Regions from separate parts of the Streptomyces sp. HSS9-12 genome, predicted to be linked through region 4. Evidence: riboswitches for the same ligand, from Rfam matches in the RefSeq annotation. Region 4 holds a riboswitch; each other region holds the start of a gene.
The links. A riboswitch is a leader RNA that binds a small molecule or an ion and turns the genes downstream of it on or off. The one in region 4 is predicted to bind cobalamin.
Positions count from the first base shown of each region.

Region 1: linked by a shared signal. The riboswitch ahead of ACY34J_RS13775 (cobalamin biosynthesis protein) and the one ahead of ACY34J_RS02495 (ribonucleoside-diphosphate reductase subunit alpha) in region 4 are both predicted to bind cobalamin.
Region 2: linked by a shared signal. The riboswitch ahead of ACY34J_RS22325 (prenyltransferase/squalene oxidase repeat-containing protein) and the one ahead of ACY34J_RS02495 (ribonucleoside-diphosphate reductase subunit alpha) in region 4 are both predicted to bind cobalamin.
Region 3: linked by a shared signal. The riboswitch ahead of ACY34J_RS11760 (CbtB domain-containing protein) and the one ahead of ACY34J_RS02495 (ribonucleoside-diphosphate reductase subunit alpha) in region 4 are both predicted to bind cobalamin.

Region 1 covers NZ_JBUEGC010000021.1:52,369-57,087, forward strand. The annotation lists gene ACY34J_RS13760 (class II aldolase/adducin family protein) at 1-71, opposite strand, end outside; gene ACY34J_RS13765 (anion permease) at 521-1,780, shown strand; gene ACY34J_RS13770 (hypothetical protein) at 1,809-2,045, shown strand; cobalamin riboswitch at 2,229-2,357, shown strand; gene ACY34J_RS13775 (cobalamin biosynthesis protein) at 2,524-3,471, shown strand; gene ACY34J_RS13780 (cobyric acid synthase) at 3,468-4,719, shown strand, end outside.
Region 2 covers NZ_JBUEGC010000046.1:11,203-15,921, reverse strand. The annotation lists gene ACY34J_RS22335 (glycosyltransferase family 4 protein) at 1-62, opposite strand, end outside; gene ACY34J_RS22330 (TetR family transcriptional regulator) at 283-888, shown strand; cobalamin riboswitch at 1,317-1,472, shown strand; gene ACY34J_RS22325 (prenyltransferase/squalene oxidase repeat-containing protein) at 1,617-2,867, shown strand; gene ACY34J_RS22320 (SCO2322 family protein) at 3,122-3,751, shown strand; gene ACY34J_RS22315 (energy-coupling factor transporter transmembrane component T family protein) at 3,748-4,719, shown strand, end outside.
Region 3 covers NZ_JBUEGC010000017.1:68,498-73,216, reverse strand. The annotation lists gene ACY34J_RS11775 (cytochrome P450 family protein) at 1-1,092, shown strand, start outside; partial or broken gene ACY34J_RS11770 (sigma factor) at 1,124-1,378, opposite strand; gene ACY34J_RS11765 (CbtA family protein) at 1,501-2,265, opposite strand; gene ACY34J_RS11760 (CbtB domain-containing protein) at 2,280-2,498, opposite strand; cobalamin riboswitch at 2,534-2,687, opposite strand; gene ACY34J_RS11755 (histidine phosphatase family protein) at 2,800-3,375, shown strand; gene ACY34J_RS11750 (molybdopterin cofactor-binding domain-containing protein) at 3,751-4,719, shown strand, end outside.
Region 4 covers NZ_JBUEGC010000003.1:94,304-99,022, forward strand. The annotation lists gene ACY34J_RS02480 (GntR family transcriptional regulator) at 1-21, shown strand, start outside; gene ACY34J_RS02485 (DUF3311 domain-containing protein) at 212-469, shown strand; gene mctP (monocarboxylate uptake permease MctP) at 466-2,139, shown strand; cobalamin riboswitch at 2,458-2,589, shown strand; gene ACY34J_RS02495 (ribonucleoside-diphosphate reductase subunit alpha) at 2,741-4,719, shown strand, end outside.

The DNA of each region.
Region 1 (4,719 bases), on a different contig from region 4:
TCGGCGGTTGTGCGGCGCGCCATGGCCACCAGGTCGGCCCACGCTTCCTTCAGGGGATCCCGCTCCGGCATGCCCCTCACCTCCGCGCCGATCCTGGCATGCGGCGGGGCGCCGCCCCTCGCGGGTCGGCGGCCCTCGCCGTCACCACGCCGGATCTCGGCGGTGCCGTTCTGTCCGCGAGCAGGGGTCGGCCGGCCTCCCGAGGACCCGGAGCGCAACCCGTACGGCCCAAAGAAGGACCACGACTTGAGCAACACACGGAAAACGCATGGAAAGTGACCTGTATCACACATATCCGCAATGAGGTCAAGCGGGCGGCGGGGGGTCGGCCGGTCGTTCCAGGGCCTGTTCGACCGGCCGTTGGGCCGCCCAACGCAACTGGCTCAGGGGGGAGGGCAGGGGCGCATGCACCCCCGCCCAGGCGCCCGGGCGGGATCACCCCGCTTCCGTTCATCTTCCGTTCACCCAATGTCCGTACGGTCGCCGTGCTACTGACACCGAAACTGATTGCCTGGGTGGAATGGAACACATCACGCTTCTCATCGGGATCGTGATCATCACGGCCTTGGTGTTCGACTTCACGAACGGCTTCCACGACACTGCCAACGCCATGGCCACGACCATCTCCACCGGGGCTCTCAGGCCCAAGACGGCGGTGGCGATGTCGGCGGTCCTCAACCTCGTCGGCGCGTTCCTCTCAGTCGAGGTCGCCGCCACCATCTCCAAGGGCATCGTCGATGAATCCGGGATCCAGCCCGAAGTGATCTTCGCGGGCCTGGTCGGTGCGATCGTCTGGAACCTGCTGACCTGGCTCGCCGGTCTGCCCTCCAGCTCCTCGCACGCCCTGTTCGGCGGCCTGATCGGCGCCACCGTCGCCTCCGCCGGCCTCGGTGCCGTCCATGGCGACGAGGTCGTCATGAAGGTCCTGATCCCGGCCGTCGCCGCGCCGATCGTCGCGGGTCTGGCCACGATGCTGGCGACCCGGCTCACCTACCGCACCGCCCGTAACGCCGACGCGGCTGCCTCCGCCAAGGGCTACCGCGCGGGGCAGATCGCCTCGGGCGCGCTGGTCTCCCTCGCCCACGGCACCAACGACGCGCAGAAGACCATGGGCGTCATGACGCTGGCGCTGATCACCGGCGGCGCGCTGGCCCCGAACGCCGACCCGCCGATGTGGGTCATCGTCTCGGCCGGTGTCGCCATCGCGCTCGGTACGTACCTGGGCGGCTGGCGGATCATCCGCACCATGGGCAAGGGCCTGACCGACATCCAGCCGCCGCAGGGCTTCGCCGCCCAGACCGGCGCCGCGGTCACCATCCTGGCCTCCTCCCACCTGGGCTTCGCGCTGTCCACCACGCAGGTCTGTTCCGGCGCCGTGATGGGCGCGGGCCTGGGGCGCAAGGGTGCCGTCGTGCGCTGGTCGACCGCGACCCGGATGGTCGTCGCCTGGGGTCTGACCCTGCCGGCCGCGGGGCTGATCGGCGCCGCCGCGGCCCTGCTCGCCGAGCAGGGCAACTGGGGCGTCGCCGCCGTCGCCGTACTGGCGCTCGCTGCCAGCGCTGCGATCTGGGTGGCCTCCCGGCGCAAGCCGGTGGACCACACCAACGTCAACGACGTCGAGCCCGAGGGCGTCCTGACCGCGGCCATGAAGACCGTCGCTCCGCCGCCCGCCGGCGTCGCACGCGAGTCGGCGGACGAGGACGCGGCCGCCACCGACGCGAGCACCGGCGCCGACAAGGGCACCACCCCGGAATCCGCCACCGAGAAGGCCGCGGTCTGACCCGCCCGACCCGAAGGACAGCTTTTCCATGAACATCGACTGGGCTGCTCTCGGCCAGGTCTTCGGCGTCAGCCTCGTGGTGACGGTCGGGATCGTGGGCCTGTTCACCCTCGGTATCGCCGGCACCTCCCCCAGGCAGGAGGCTCAGCCGGACGGCACGGCGGCAGCCGTGGCGCCCACCGCACTGGCGCGCGCCGCTGCGTACGCCTGTTACGCGCTGTGCACGGCGGCCGTTGCGTACGGCATCTATCTGATCGTCGCCTAAGGCCGGCGGCACCCCCGCACGACCCCCGCGACACACACCTGCCGCCACCGGGCGGGAAGCGCTGCCAAGCGCTTCCCGCCCGTCGCATGTGGGGCTCAGCACACTCTGCCTTCCCAGGTCAAGAGCAAGTTGACGGGCGTTCGCGGGGCGTGGTGGACTGCCGGAGCCCAACGGCGGCAGGAGAGGAAGCCGGTGCGAATCCGGCGCGGTCCCGCCACTGTCACCGGGGAGCGCTCCCCCATCCCACAAGTCACGGCCCGCGGAGGCGGGTTGGAAGGCCGGGGGAAGCGCCGATCCGGGAGCCAGGAGACTCTCACCGCCGGTCACGTCGAGCCAGGGCGCGGACCCTGAGTGAGGACATATCGCCATGCCCGGCTGCCGTCGAAGAGCCCGCTGCGCCTCTGCGCCACACCAGCCATTCCTGTCAGGAACAACGGCGAACTGACCGATGGCTGCCGATCAGTCGGGCGATACGGGAATGCCCGAAGACGCCGTCTTTGTATGCGCTGCGGCTCTCGGCTTCGTGTGCGACCTTGTCGCGGGCGACCCCCGTCGCGGGCACCCGGTGGCCGCCTTCGGACGCGCCGCATCCGCCGTCGAGCGCCGGTTGTGGCGCGACCACCGCGGCTACGGCGCCCTGTACGCGACGCTGTGCGCCGGCGGTGCGGTGACCGCCGCGGCCGGGATGTCGCGCGCCGTACGCCACACCCCCGCTGCCGCCGTGTCGTTGACCGCCGCCACCACCTGGGCCGTACTGGGCGGCACCTCGCTGTGCCGCGAAGCGCGGGCCATCGGCGCGGCCCTGGCCGCCGGTGACATCGAGGCGGCGCGCGAGCGGCTGCCGCATCTGTGCGGCCGGGACCCGAAGGCGCTGGACGAGCAGCAGATCGCGCGCGCGGTGGTGGAGTCGGTGGCGGAGAACACCTCGGACGCGGTGGTGGGCGCGCTGGTGTGGGGAGCCGTCGCGGGCGTACCGGGGTTGGTCGGCTTCCGCGCGGTCAACACCCTGGACGCGATGGTCGGTCACAAGTCGCCGCGCCACCGCCGCTTCGGCTGGGCCTCGGCGCGGCTGGACGACGTGGCCGGCTTCCCCAGCTCGCGGCTGACCGCCGCCCTGGCGGTGCTGGCGGGGCCGGATCCGCGGGGTGCGTGGCGGGTGCTGCGCCGCGATGCGCGCAAGCATCCGAGTCCCAACGCCGGGCCGGTCGAGGCCGCGTTCGCGGGTGCTCTGGGCGTCCGGCTGGGCGGCAGGCTGTCGTACGGCGGCCGGATCGAGCACCGGCCCGTGCTGGGCGCGGAGAACCGGCCGGTGCAGGTACGGGACATCGAGCGCGCCGTACGACTGTCACGGCGGGTGGCCGTACTGGCGCTGGCGGCGTGCGTCGCCGGGCGGTTGCTGAGGACTCGGAGCAAGGGGGGCGCATGAGCGGCGGGTTGCTGGTCGCGGGGACCACGTCGGACGCGGGGAAGAGCGTCGTCACGGCGGGCATCTGCCGATGGCTCACCCGCAAGGGTGTTTCCGTCGCGCCGTTCAAGGCGCAGAACATGTCGCTCAATTCGTTCGTGACGCGCGAGGGCGCCGAGATCGGACGGGCGCAGGCGATGCAGGCGCAGGCGGCGCGCGTGGAGCCGAGTGCGCTGATGAACCCGGTGCTGCTCAAGCCCGGCAGCGACCGCAGCAGCCAGGTGGTGCTGCTGGGCAAGCCGGTCGGCGAGCTGAGCGCCCGCGGCTACCACTCGGGGCGTCAGGAGCAGCTGCTGGGCACCGTGCTGGAGTGCCTGGAGGAGCTTCGGGGCACGTATGACGCGGTGATCTGCGAGGGGGCCGGAAGTCCGGCCGAGATCAATCTGCGGCGTACGGACATCGTCAACATGGGACTGGCCCGGGCGGCCCGGCTGCCGGTGGTGGTGGTCGGCGACATCGACCGGGGCGGCGTCTTCGCCTCCTTCTTCGGCACGACCGCGCTGCTGAGCCGGGAGGACCAGCAGCTGGTGGCCGGCTATCTGGTCAACAAGTTCCGCGGGGACGTATCGCTGCTGGAGCCCGGTCTGGACATGCTGCACACCCTGACCGGGCGGCCGACGTACGGCGTGCTCCCCTTCCGGCACGGCCTGGGCATCGACGAGGAGGACGGCATGGGGGTACCTCCCAGCGGTAGCTGGGGGAGCGTCTCGCTGCGCGGCGCGGTAAGGGAGCCGGTGGTCGCTCCGCCGCACGGCGAGGACGTCCTGCGGGTGGCGGTCGCCGCCGTACCGCTGATGTCGAACTTCACGGATGTGGACGCCCTTGCCGCCGAACCCGGCGTGGTGGTGCGGTTCGTGGACCGGCCGGAGGAGCTCGCCGACGCGGACCTCGTGGTGCTGCCGGGCACGCGCGGCACCGTACGGGCGCTGTGGTGGCTGCGCGAGCGGGGGATCGCGGACGCGGTCGTCCGGCGGGCTGCGGAGGGCCGGCCGGTGCTGGGCATCTGCGGCGGCTTCCAGATGCTCGGCGAGCGCATCGAGGACGAGGTCGAGTCGCGCGCGGGGACGGTCGAGGGGCTCGGGCTGCTGCCCGTGCGGGTGCGGTTCGCGGCCGAGAAGACCCTGACCCGGCCGGTGGGGCAGGCCCTCGGTGAGCGCGTCGAGGGCTACGAGATCCACCACGGCGTGGCCGAGGTCACGGGCGGGGACG
Region 2 (4,719 bases), on a different contig from region 4:
TCGGCCGCGGATGCCCCGGCAGGGAAGTGAGGCACGGCTGCCGGTATGGCCTCAGCGGTCACTCTCGGCCCCCTTCTCACAGCAGTTCAGCCGGAGCGTAATCGCTCGCGCTAATCTAGAACAAGTTTCAGACTTGATCGCTCAAGGAGCTACGAATCTACCCGCAGGTAGCCCGTCAGGGAGGGGCGGAGCAGGTGATTCGCGCCACGGCACGGCCCCTGCCATGCTGTGCGGACCCCCCGCAACTTCGACGCAGACCACGGATGTCACGGAATGGGACATATGACGACAGAGCGCCAGCCGTCCTCCCCTCCCCTGACGGAACGCCAGGAGGCGCGTCGTCGGCGCATCCTGCACGCCAGCGCTCAGCTGGCCAGCCGCGGTGGCTTCGACGCGGTCCAGATGCGCGAGGTCGCCGAGCTCTCCAACGTCGCCCTCGGCACGCTCTATCGCTACTTCCCCTCCAAGGTGCATCTGCTGGTCGCGACCATGCAGGACCAGCTGCAGCACATGCACGAGACGCTGCGCAAGCGCCCACCGACCGAGGAGCAGCCGTCCGCGCGGGTGGCGCAGACGCTGATGCGGGCGTTCCGCGCGATGCAGCGCGAGCCGCACCTGGCGGACGCCATGGTCCGGGCGCTGACCTTCGCCGACCGGTCGGTGAGCTCCGAGGTGGACACGGTGTCGCGGCTGACGACCGCGATCATTCTGGACGCGATGGGGCTGGACGGGGCGCCGACCCCCGAGCAGCTCTCGGCGGTCCGGGTCATCGAGCACACGTGGCACTCGGCGCTGATCACATGGCTCTCCGGGCGGGCCTCCATTGCCCAGGTGAAGATCGACATCGAAACGGTCTGCCGCCTGATCGACGTCACAACGCCGTCCTGACCGGGCGTTCCGCGCCCGGGTTTTGCCCCGCATGCCTCGTATCGCGGCGGATGAGACCCGCCGTGGGCACGGCGACCCGCCTCCGCCTCTCCCGGCGGGCAGCCACCCGTGCGCCCCTGCTCACCCACAGCCAACGGCCGGCCGCTACCCACTCGCCCACGACTGCGCCGGCAGAAACCCCGCCGCGGAAATCCGCCACGGGCACGGCGACCCGCCTCCGCGTCTCCCGGCGGGCCCATCACGCCTCCCCGGGGGCCTGCCTTCGCGGCGGCGCCCGGGCCCTGGCCGCACGCTGCCAGCGAGCGCCAGGCCAACACCTCCGCCCACTGCACCGCCCACGAAAGCACAGCGCGCGGCGGCCACCGCCGCCCACCGCATCCCTGCCCGCCCCATCGTTCACGCCCGCCCGCCATCAGGGCGCGTCAGCGTGCCCGGTTAAGCTGTCCGGCGACAACTGCATCCGTGTCCGATCGGGGGAAGCCGGTGCAAATCCGGCGCTGACCCGCAACCGTGAGCCCAGGGCGTACCCGCGTACGCATCGACCGGGGCGAGCCGGAGCACCCGACCGGAGACGACGAAGGCTCCCGCCGCCGGTACCACCGGCAGCGGCACCGTCGAGGAGTGCGGAAGGCGAGCCCGGTGCCATCGCGCGACGAACGCGTGAGGGAACGGCCGTGCCCTGCCCCCGTATCCCTCACCACCGCGACACATCGAGAGGCACCACCGCTATGAACGTACGCCGCAGCGCCGCGGCCCTCGCCGCGTCGGCCGTGCTCTGTGCGGTTGCCGCCCCGACCGCGATCGCCGACGCGTCGCCCTCCCCCTCCGCCGCCCCGAAGCTCCCCTCGGGCCTGTACGGCACGAAGGACCCCACGTACGACGGGGTGTGGCGGCAGTCGGTGGCCCTGCTCGCGCAGGACACGGTGGGTGTGACCCCGGCGAAGAAGGCCGTGGACTGGCTCGCCGGGCAGCAGTGCTCCTCGGGCGGCTTCGCCGCGTACCGGGCGGACCCCACGGAGGAGTGCGACGCGAAGACGCCGGTCGACAGCAACGCGACCGCGGTGGCCGTACAGGCACTGGCCGCGCTCGGCGGCCATGCGAGCGCCGTGTCGAAGTCGGTGGACTGGCTGAAGACCGTGCAGAACCAGGACGGCGGCTGGGGCTACAACCCGGGCAGCCCGAGCGACGCCAACTCGACGTCGGTCGTCATCGGCGCCCTCGTCGCGGCGGGCCGAAAGCCGGAGGACGTGAAGTCCCAGAAGGGCAAGTCGGCGTACGACGCGCTGGTCGGCTTCCAGCTCGGCTGCGATGAGAAGGCGGGCGAGCAGGGCGCGTTCGCCTACCAGCCCAAGGGCGGCAAGCTCACCGCCAACGCCGACGCGACGGCGGCCGCGGCCCTCGCCGGCCTCGGCAAGGGCCTGGCGGTGGAGCCGCTGGACAAGGGCACGGACGAGGCGGTCAAGCCGATCGACTGCGGTGCCTCCGATGCCAAGGACGCGCGCGAGCCGGACGACGCGGCGCAGGGCGGGGCCGCGTACCTCGCCAAGGCGCTGGAGAGGAGCGGCCGGCACCTGATGTCGGCAATGCCGGGCGCCAAGAACCAGCCCGACTACGGCAACACCGCCGACGCCGTCCTCGCGCTCGCCGCGGGCGGGCACCGCGAGGCGGCCGAGAAGCCGCTGCGGTGGCTGGAGAAGAACTCCGCACGGTGGTCGCAGGGCGACCCCGCCGCCCTCGCCCAGCTGGTCCTGGCCGTCCACGCGACCGGCGCCGACCCGCGCGACTTCGGTGGCACCGACCTGGTGCGGCAGCTGAACGCCACGGGCCCGAAGCCGGCCGCCGAGCACGCCGCCGGGCAGGCGGGCCCGGAGCGGAACGCCGCCGATGAGGGCAACGGTACGGCGGTGTGGTGGATCGTCGGCGTGGGCCTTGTCGCGGGCATCGGCATCGGCATCCTCATCAGCGGCCGCAGGAAGTAGCGATGACGGAGCGGGAGCGTTACACCGCTCGGCGGTCTACGGCGAAGGGGGGCGGGCAGCCGGCCGCCCTTCGTCACGGGGCCTCGCCGACGGTCGCCAACGCGGAGGGGCGACGGGCCGGCAGCCCCGGCGACCGCCGGGCCGGCCGGGGACTCCACGGCGCGGTCGCCGTCGCGGCCTGCGCCACCGGCCTCGCCATCGCCGCGGGCACCGTGCTGGGCGCGATACCGGCGCAAGCGGCCGGGCACCCGCACATGCCGAGGACCCTGGCCGCGGGGTCCGCCCAGGGGTACCGCTACTGGTCGTTCTGGGAGCGCCACGGCGGCAGTTGGGCATACGCCACCGAGGGGCCGGCGACCGCGCGGCCGGCCGACGGCGATATCCACGGTTTCCGCTTCTCCGTCAGCGAGGACTCCCAGGACGCCGCCCAGCCACGCGGCACCGCGGCCTTCGACACGATCTGCGGGGGCACCGACCCCAAGCGCGGCGCCAAGCGGATCGCGCTCGTCATCGACTTCGGCACCGCGGCGGACGCTCCCCCAGCCGCTGCCGGCCGCGGCGGCGAGACGCCGCCGAAGCCCCGTACGGAGTGCGCTCGCGTCGCCGAGGACGCGACGACCGCCGAAGCGCTCGCCGCCGTCGCCAAGCCGCTGCGCTACAACTCCGACGCGCTGCTGTGCGCGATTTCCGGCTACCCGAAGACGGGCTGCGCCGACGAGATATCCGGCGACGGCTCCGCGTCGGCTTCGAAGGCCGACGCGTCGGCGAAGCGGAAGCGGGCGGCTCAGGACGGCGGCCCGTCCGCGGGCCTCCTCGCGGGACTTGCGGTCGTCCTCGGCCTCGGCGCCGCCGCGCTGTGGCAGGCGCGCCGCCGCCGCGGATGACCACGGAGCCACGACCAGTGCCACCCCGCGACAACAGGCCCATCGCCCATCCGCGTCGCCGGCGGCTCTCGCTGCGCCCGCCCGCGGCATCCCGCGGCACCGCCCTGCACGCCGGCGCCTGGTGGCTGTGGGCCCTCGGCCTCGGCACCGCCGCCTCCCGTACCACCAATCCGCTGCTGCTCGCCCTGCTCGCCACCGTCGCGGGCTACGTCGTCGCGGCCCGCCGCACCGACGCCCCCTGGGCGCGCAGCTACAGCGCATTCCTCAGGCTCGGCCTGTTCGTCGTCGCCATCCGGATCGTCTTCTCCATCGTCCTCGGCTCCCCGATCCCCGGCAGCACAACACTGTTCACCCTCCCCGAGATCCCGCTCCCGGAGTGGGCCCGAGGCGTGCGCATCGGCGGCCGGGTCACCGCCGAAGGCCTGGTCTTCGCGCTCTACGACGGGCTGAAGCTGGCCACCCTGCTCGCCTGCGTCGGCGCCGGGAACGCCCTCGCCAACCCGGCCCGGCTGCTCAAGTCCCTGCCCGGCGCGCTGTACGAGGTCGGCGTCGCCGTCGTCGTCGCCATGACCTTCGCCCCCAACCTCGTCTCCGACGTGGCGCGGCTGCGTGCCGCCCGCCGCCTGCGCGGTCGCCCCGACAAGGGCGTCAGGGCAGTCCTGCAGATCGGACTGCCCGTCCTGGAGGGCGGGTTGGAGCGGTCCGTGGCTCTCGCCGCGGCGATGGACGCCCGGGGGTACGGCCGTACGGCGCAGGTCCCGCGCGCCGTACGGCTCACGACCACCGCTTGTACGCTCGGCGGCCTGCTCGGGGTCTGCGCCGGTACGTACGGGCTGTTGGCCCAGCAGGGCAACGGCTTTGGCCTGCCGCTGCTGCTGGCCGGCCTGGCGGCGGCCCTCATCGGGCTGTGGCTCGGCGGCCGTCGCTCGGTGCGCAGCCGCTACCGACCCGACGCGTGGGGCGTACGG
Region 3 (4,719 bases), on a different contig from region 4:
ATCACCGGCTACGAGGACGGGCTCGCGGCGCTGTCGGACCCCAGGCTGAGCAACGACATCCGGGACGCCGCCGACACCCGGCTCCTTGAGCGGCTGCCCTCGACGGAGCGGGAGTCCTTTCTGCGGAACATGCTCCGCGTCGATCCGCCCGACCACACCCGGCTGCGCCGTCTGGTCTCCAAGGGCTTCACCGCCCGCCGCGTGGCCGAGCTGCGTCCACGCGTACAGGAGATCACTGACGCCTTGCTCGACGCGGTCCTGCCGATCGGCCGCGCCGATCTCATCGCGGACTTCGCGCTGCCGCTTCCGGTCACCGTGATCAGTGAACTGCTGGGCGTGCCTGTGCAGGACCGGCACGACTTCCACCGGTGGACCGACGCCATGATCCCCCGGCAGGCCGAACCGCCCGACCCGGCCGTGATCGACAACGCCTGGCAGCAGATGCGGAGCTATCTGAAGGGGCTTCTGGAGGCCAAACGGGCCCGGCCCGGGGACGACCTGCTCAGCGCGCTGGTCACCGCCCGGGACGAGGAGCAGCGGCTGGACGACCACGAGCTGATCGCCATGGCGTTCCTGCTGCTGGTCGCTGGGTACATCACCACGGTCAACCTGATCGGCAGCGGCATCGCCGCGCTGCTCGCCCACCCCGAGCAGCTGGAGCTGCTCCGGGCGGACCCGGGGCTGCTGCCGGACGCGATCGAGGAGTTCCTCCGCTACGACGGGCCGGTGAACCCCGGCATCGCCCGGTTCGCCCGCGAGGACGTCGACATCGCCGGGGTGAACATCCCGCGCGGGGCGACCGTACTGATCGCCACCGCCATCGCGGACCGCGACCCGGCACGCTTCCCGGACCCCGACCGCCTGGACATCGCCCGGCGGGACAGCTCCCACCTGGCGTTCGGGCACGGCATCCATTACTGCCTGGGCGCGCCCCTGGCCCGGCTGGAGGGACAGATCGCCATCGGCACCGTCCTGCGCCGGCTTCCCGGTCTCGCCCTGGCCGTGCCGCCCGGCACGCTGCTCCGACGGCCCTCCGTACTGCGCGGCCCGGAGCACCTGCCCGTCACGTTCACCCCGCTCGCCCCGAGCTGAGCCGGCCCTGCGCGGTTCCAGAACTGACTCAGCGTCTTCGCGTCTCGTCGCTGCGCAGCTGGTCCATGAGGCGGCGGGAGGCGACCTTGATCAGCCACCCGCGAGGATTGTCCGGGAGGCCCTTCTCTGGCCATTGCCGGGCGGCCGCGAGCAGCGCCTCTTGTACGGAGTCCTCGGCGAGGCCGAAGTGCCCGTCGCGGCGTACCAGCGCGCCGAGGACCCGCGGCGCATGCAGACGCAGCAGTCCTCGACCTCGGTCGTACGTCTCACGGCAGCACCTCGCCATCGACGAGAACAGCAGCACCTTCGTGCCCTACCCGGCGCTGCCCTGACATCCGCCGCGCGCACAACGAAAGGAAGGGTCCGCCGGGTAGCTAGCTACCCGGCGGACCCTTCCGTATGGCTGCCTCAGTTGGCTGCGGGTGCTACCTCCACAGCCACCGGCTGGCTGCCGGCGGTTTCGCTACGAGGCTGAAGGACCCGCTCCGCGAGGTGGCCGAACAGCACCCCGAAGGAGGCCCACAGGGTGAGCTGGATGGCCAGGGCCGCGAGGCGGAACTGCCACAGCAGCGTCGCCGAGAAGTCGTGCGGCACCTCGTTGATCGTCGGCAGGAACGCGTAGGCCAGACCGACAGCGAGGACGAACCCCGCCCCGGCCACCACCGTGGCGTACCAGGTGCCCAGTCGCGGCGCGAGGCGCTTGCCCAGGATGACGGCCGCGACCGCCAGCAGCACGCTGAGGGCCATCATCAGGAAGTACAGCGTGGTGCGCTTGCCGATGGTGTCGGGGTCGCCGACCGACGGCGGGTTGGCCGGGTACTTCAGGAACGGCACCAGGTAGACCGCGACCAGGGCGGCGGCCGACAGCAGGGCGGCGGTCGCGCGCGGACTGAAGCGGCCGATCCGGCCCAGGGCGAAGCAGAACGCCAGGGCCGCGATGCCGCCCAGCGCCACGCCGTAGATGAGCACGCCGGTGGCCAGTCCAGCGGTGGACTGCATGGTGCGGCTCACCAGCTCCGCGCCGTGTTCGTGGGAGTGTCCCTCCTCGTACGCGATGGCGGCGTCCACGTGCGGTTCGCCGAGCAGATAGGCGACGACGAGGGCGAGCAGCCCGGCGGCGAGGCCGGCGAGCATGCCGCGCACCAGGAGAGATCTGACGGTGATGGAGTTCACGTTCGGGGCCCCTGTCAGTGGCAGGGGAAACCGAGCAGGTGGCGGCCGTCGTGCACCCACTCGTGCACGTTCTCGCCGGAGAGCAGCGCCGTCGCGCCCTGCTCGGCACCGACGAAGTACAGCAGGATCAGCATCAGGATGCCGAAGAAGGCCGCCCAGGGCAGGATCACCCGGATCGGCAGCGTGGCCGGAGCGGCGGGGGCAAGAGTCGGCGGGGCGACGGACTGCGCCATGGCAGGACCTCCCGGGGAACGCGCGTCCCATGTCGTTGGAGCTCGGAACGACGGCAGCGGGTCTGACTCACCCAGCGATCACCACCCCGGGGCGGGGTCGGCTCCTGCCGGGCTTACAGTGGCGCGACCGTGCCGGATTCCCACCGGCTTCCGTTTGCCGTCGTCAATATCGTCGCGACGGTATCGCGAATGGGCGATCCGGCCAAGGGGCGCGCGGGCCGCACAGGGGTGCACACCATTCCGCATGTGTGCCCCCAAGGCCCGGTACTCATCGGCTGGTTGGCCCAGGGAGGAGTGGCGTGTGACCACTCGGGTGATGTTGATCTCACCAGCGGTGAGTGCTGCTCTGCGGCAGGCGCGCTTCGACGACGGCTGCTCCCTGGACGCCGCGGGGCTGCGGCGCGCTCGGTTCGCCGCCGAAAGCGTGCCGGCTGCGGACCGCGTAGCCATCTCCCCCACCGCACGCTGCGGGGAGACCGCCACCGGTCTCGGCCTGGACGCGGTGCCGCGGCCCGAGTTGGCCGGGCTTGCGATGGGCCGGTGGAGCGGCATGACCCTGGAGGAGGTCACCGCCGCCGAGCCCGAGGCGGTGAAGGCCTGGCTTACGGACCCGGCGTGCGCACCGCACGGCGGGGAGTCGCTGTTCGAACTGTGCGACCGGGTGGGCGGCTGGCTGAAGAGGGAGGCCAGTGAGCCGGGGCGGGTGGTCGCCGTCGTCGAGGTCGATGTCGTACGGGCGGCGGTCGTACGGGCGCTGGATCTGCCCGTGCAGGCGTTCTGGCGGATCGACGTACCACCGCTGGCCGCCGTGGAGTTGAGCGGGCGCGCCGGGCGATGGAACCTGCGGGCCGGACGGCCGCTGGGCGACGGCGGGTAGGCTGGGGAACGCAGTCGGTTCGCCCCCGCCCTCCCCCGGCCTTCGGCATGGGGGACCCCAGCGGGAGCGTCCTAATCCCGATCCGCGGTGTGCGCCCATCGCCGGTAGCCGATACGAAGCGACGGCCACCGGCACATCGTTCCCCGATGCAATGGAAGCCGCTCATGCGTTTGGATCGCTCCGAGTTTGAACAGTCAACTCTAGGAACCCGGCAGTCACTCCCATCAATGGCGGAGGCGGTTGCTGAGTCCAAGCGGGCTGCCCGACGACAGTCCGTTGACCGGCGAGAAGTGGCTTCCGGTCCGTAACCCCCCGTGCTGACCGGTACGGCGGCCCTCGCCGCGAAGCTGTTCGAATTTGTCGAGAGGACAGGTGATGGGAGCCCACGAGGGTCCGCAGCAGTCGGAGGAGGCAGCCGCCCCCCGCGAGGTGGGACGGCGGCGATTCCTGGGATACGTGGTGGCAGCTTCGACACTGACGGTGGCAGCGCAGTTGGGGGAAACGGCTGTGGCACCCTCACATGCTGCGGCGGCTGTCCCGTCGCCTTCCCAGCCGTCCGAGCTGTACGACCTCAACGACATGCTCACGGATGCCGCGCGGCCCACGTCCAACCTGATCAGCATTCAGGTGCACACCGATGGCACCGCCTCGTTCGCGCTGCCGCGCGCCGAGGTGGGTCAGGGCATCACCACCTCCAGCGCGATGCTGATCGCGGAAGAGCTGGACCTGCCCCTGGACAAGATCCGCATCACGCTCGCCGATGCGCGTCCGGAGCTGCTGTTCAACCAGCTCACCGGCGGGTCGAACACCACCATCTCCACCTACACCCCGATCCGCGTCGCGGCGGCCACTGCCAGGCACCGGCTGCTGGAGGCCGCGGCCGCGGAGTTCGGCGAGCCGGTATCGGCGCTGACCAGCCGCGCAGGGATGATCACCTCAGAGAGCGGCAAGAGCGCGACCTACGGCTCGCTGGCGGAGAAGGCCGCGAGCCCGCAGACCGTGCAGGTGTCCGTCACTCTCAAACCGCAGTCGCACTTCTCGGTCATCGGCACAGCACAGAGCCGGATCGACGCGCTCGAAAGCGTCACGGGCCGTAAGCAGTTCGCCATGGACCTGGACATACCCGGCGCAAAGCCGACCATGGTGTGCCGGCCGCCTACGATCAACGGCACGGTGCGGTCGGTACAGAACCTGGCAGCGGTACGGGCGATGCCGGGCATCACCGATGTCGCGAGCGTCTCCACCGGCGTAGCGGTACGGGGAAAGACCTTCGGGCAGTGCATCGACGCGGTGCGGGCATTGCAGGTGACCTGGGGCCCCGGCACCGAGGACGGAGCGTCCGAT
Region 4 (4,719 bases):
CTGCAACGGCCGGGCACCTGAGGCGGATAGCGGACGCCGGTCGGCTGACACTGGCCCACTGATCGGCGCGGCACCCCCACATCGCTCCTGACCTGCGGTTCCATCAAGCGTTTCCGTACCGATATACGAACGGGGGTGACGTCCGGAGGGAGCCTCCCTTAGATTTCCCCCGCATTACGGAGGAGATCACTCGAGGGGACGGTGCCGGGTCATGACAGAACCACCAGAAGACCGCCAGAGAGGGGTCGCCGCCCTGCCGCTGACCGTGGCGGGCGTATGCCTGTTCATTCCGTTCGTGGCCCTGCTGTGGGTCGGCTCGTACTCCCGGGTGACGCCGACCGTGATCGGCATCCCGTTCTTCTACTGGTACCAGATGCTCTGGGTGCTGATCTCTACCGCACTCACCGCCGTCGCGTACGCCGTGATCCGGCGCCATGAGAAGGCGCGCAAGGGGGGTGCGTCGCAGTGAAGGACGGCGTGAACGTCATCGCCCTGGTCGTGTTCGGCCTCTTCTTCGTCGCCGTGACGGTCATGGGCTTCCTGGCCGCCAAGTGGCGGCGCGCGGAGAACGCCGAGAACCTCGACGAGTGGGGCCTGGGCGGCCGCAGCTTCGGCACCTGGATCACCTGGTTCCTGCTCGGCGGCGACCTCTACACCGCCTACACCTTCGTCGCCGTCCCGGCGGCGATCTACGCGGCGGGCGCGGCCGGCTTCTTCGCCGTGCCGTACACGATCATCACGTATCCGCTGGTCTTCACGTTCCTGCCGCGGCTGTGGTCGGTCGCGCACCGGCACGGCTACGTGACCTCCTCGGACTTCGTACGCGGCCGCTTCGGCTCCAAGGGCCTGTCGCTGGCGCTCGCGGTCACCGGGATCCTCGCGACCATGCCGTACATCGCGCTCCAGCTCGTCGGCATTCAGGCGGTGCTGGACGTGATGGGCATCGGCGGCGGCACGAGCACCCACTGGTTCGTCAAGGACCTGCCGCTGCTGATCGCCTTCGGTGTGCTCGCCGCCTACACGTACTCCTCCGGGCTGCGCGCCCCCGCGCTCATCGCCTTCGTCAAGGACACCCTGATCTACCTCGTCATCGCGGTGGCGATCATCTACATACCGATCAAGCTGGGCGGCTTTGACCACATCTTCTCCGCGGCGAGCGACGCTTTCGCGGTGAAGAACCCGCAGACGGGGCTGCCCCGCGGCTCGCTCGTCACGGCACCGCAGGCGCAGTGGGCGTACGCCACGCTGGCCCTCGGCTCCGCGATGGCGCTCTTCCTGTACCCGCACTCGGTGACCGCGGTGCTCTCCAGCGGGAGCCGCAACGTCATCCGGCGCAACACGACGATCCTGCCGCTGTACTCGCTGATGCTGGGCATGCTGGCGCTGCTCGGCTTCATGGCGATCGCCGCCGGGATCAAGGTGGAGAACGGGCAGCTGGCGATCCCGCAGCTGTTCGAGAACATGTTCCCGGACTGGTTCGCGGGTGTGGCGTTCGCGGCCGTCGGCATCGGCGCACTGGTCCCAGCGGCCATCATGTCGATCGCCGCCGCGAACCTGTTCACCAGGAACATCTACAAGGACTTCATCAAGCGGGACGCGACGCCGGCGCAGGAGGCCAAGGTCTCCAAGATCGCCTCGCTGCTGGTGAAGGTCGGTGCACTGGCCTTCGTCCTGACCATGGACAAGACGGTGGCGATCAACTTCCAGCTGCTCGGCGGGATCTGGATCCTGCAGACCGTTCCGGCGCTGGTGGGCGGCCTGTTCACGCGGTGGTTCCACCGCTGGGCGCTGATCGCGGGCTGGGCGGCCGGCATGCTCTACGGCACCTGGAAGGCGTACGAGACGCCGGGTCCCAATCAGCCGCACTTCGGCAACACCAACCTGATTCCGCTCATCGGCGAGAAGGGCTACATCGGGCTGACCGCCTTCGTGCTGAACGTCGCGGTCGTGGTGGTGCTCACGGTGGTCCTGAAGGCCGTCAAGGCGCCGGAGGGTGTGGACGAGACCTCCGCGGACGACTACACGGCGGATGCGGGCGAGCCTGGCGTGCGGACCAAGCTGCCGCCGGCCACAGTCGGAGCGCCCGGCCCGGGTCCCGACGACGCCGCTGACACCGCGGAAGCCCCCGCCAAGAACTGACACCGCGGATCCGTACGGTCAGGCAGCCGTACGGTACGCACCGGCCACGGGCCGTCGCCCCCGCACGGGGCGGCGGCCCGTTGTCATACCCCTGGTGCACACTCGGCTTCGTGACTCCGCTCCCCCCCACCTGAAACCAGAAGATGGTGACGGCCCATCGGCTGTACGGCGGCTGGGTTTCTACGGGCTCCGGAGCGGGACTGGGAGCCGATACCGGGCGTCGTGCTGCAGGTGCTCAGCTGCGAGCTGTGATGGGCGAGCCCGATGTGGCCACCCCAAGCCCCGCCACAATATGTGGGGGCCGCGCGCGGACTACAGCACAAGATGTATGCTCATGCTCGCTGCCGCAGCAGGGGAATCCGGTGCGACTCCGGAACTGTCCCGCAACGGTGTAGACACGCGCACGTCGCGCGTGCCAGTCCGAATACCTGTCGGCGGCCTGCCCGGATCGACCGACCGGGCCGAAATCGTCCGGGCCTCGCGGGTTGGGTCGGCGGACGCTGCGCGGTGTCACTTCGCCCTGCCCGGGGGACGTACGCCCGTATGCGCCCGTCGCGCATCACCCCTCGCGGCCCCCAGCCGAGCGAGGGAGAGCACACCGGTGACCATCGCGCCCGTAGATCCGTCCTCATCGACCACAGCCGAGGACGGCCCCGAAGGCCCCGGAACCGCGCTGCTGCGCACCCTGACCGACCTCACCGCCGACCTTCCCGCGACCGACCCCGGCCGGGTCGCCGCCGCGGCGCTGCGCGGCCGTCACGCGGGTTCGGACGAGGCCGAGTTGCGGGGGCTGGCGACCGAGGCCGCGGCCGGTCTGATCTCCGAGGACCCGCAGTACTCGCGGCTCGCGGCGCGTCTGCTCTCCCGCGCCATCGCCGACGAGGCCGCGAGCCAGGGTGCGGTCTCCTTCTCCGCCTCCGTCGGGACCGGCCACCGCGAGGGTCTGATCGCCGACAGCACCGCGGAGTTCGTACGGACACACGCCGCGCGCCTGGACACGCTTGTCGAGACGGCGCTGGCCGACGGCGCCGACGACCGCTTCGGCTACTTCGGGCTGCGCACCTTGCACAGCCGCTATCTGCTGCGCCACCCCACGACGCGTCAGGTCATCGAGACGCCGCAGCACTTCATGCTGCGCGTCGCCTGCGGCCTCGCCGCTGGCAACGCGGGCCGGGCGGTCGACGAGGTGGCCGCGCTCTACCGGCTGATGAGCCGCCTGGACTATCTGCCCAGCTCCCCCACCCTCTTCAACTCCGGTACCCGGCACCCGCAGATGTCCTCCTGCTATCTGCTGGACTCGCCGCTGGACGAGCTGGACTCCATCTACGACCGGTACCACCAGGTCGCGCGGCTGTCGAAGCACGCGGGCGGCATCGGCCTGCCGTACAGCCGGGTGCGGTCCCGCGGTGCTCTGATCCGCGGCACCAATGGGCACTCCAACGGCATCGTGCCGTTCCTGCGCACCTTGGACGCCTCGGTCGCGGCCGTGAACCAGGGCGGCCGGCGCAAGGGCGCGGCCTGCGTCTATCTGGAGACCTGGCACGCGGACCTCGAGGAGTTCCTGGAGCTGCGTGACAACACCGGCGAGGACGCGCGCCGCACCCACAATCTCAACCTGGCGCACTGGATCCCGGACGAGTTCATGCGCCGCGTCGAGGCGGACGGGGTGTGGTCGCTGTTCTCGCCCTCCGACGTGCCGGAGCTGGTCGACCTGTGGGGCGAGGAGTTCGACCTGGCCTACCGCACGGCGGAGGCGGAGGGCCGCTACGTCAAGCAGGTTCCGGCCCGGCAGATCTACGCCCGGATGATGCGCACCCTCGCGCAGACCGGCAACGGCTGGATGACCTTCAAGGACGCTGCCAACCGCACCGCCAACCAGACGGCCGAGCCGGGCAAGGTCATCCACTCCTCCAACCTCTGCACCGAGATTCTGGAGGTCACCAGCGACGGCGAGACGGCCGTGTGCAACCTGGGGTCCGTCAACCTCGCTGCCCATCTGGGTGCGGACGGGACGGTTGACTGGGAGCGGCTGGACGCCAGCGTGCACACCGCCGTCACCTTCCTCGACCGGGTCGTGGACATCAACTACTACCCGACCCGCCAGGCGGCGGCGTCCAACGAGCGCTGGCGCCCGGTGGGCCTCGGCGTGATGGGCCTGCAGGACGTCTTCTTCCGCCTCAAGCTGCCCTTCGACTCCCCCGGGGCGGCACGGCTGTCCACCCAGATCGCCGAGCGCATCATGCTCGCGGCGTACGAGGCGTCCTGCGACCTCGCCGACCGGCACGGCCCGCACCCGGCCTGGTCCTCCACGCGCGCCGCACGCGGGGTGCTGCACCCGGATCACTACGGCGTCCAGCCGCACTGGCCGGAGCGCTGGGAGGCGCTGCGCGCCCGTATGGCCCGGACCGGCATGCGCAACTCCCTGCTGCTGGCGATCGCGCCCACGGCCACGATCGCCTCGATCGCGGGCGTGTACGAGTGCATCGAGCCGCAGGTCTCGAACCTCTTCAAGCGCGAGACCTTGTCGGGCGAATTCCTTCAGGTCAACTCGTACTTGGTGGAGGAGCTGAAGCAGCTGGG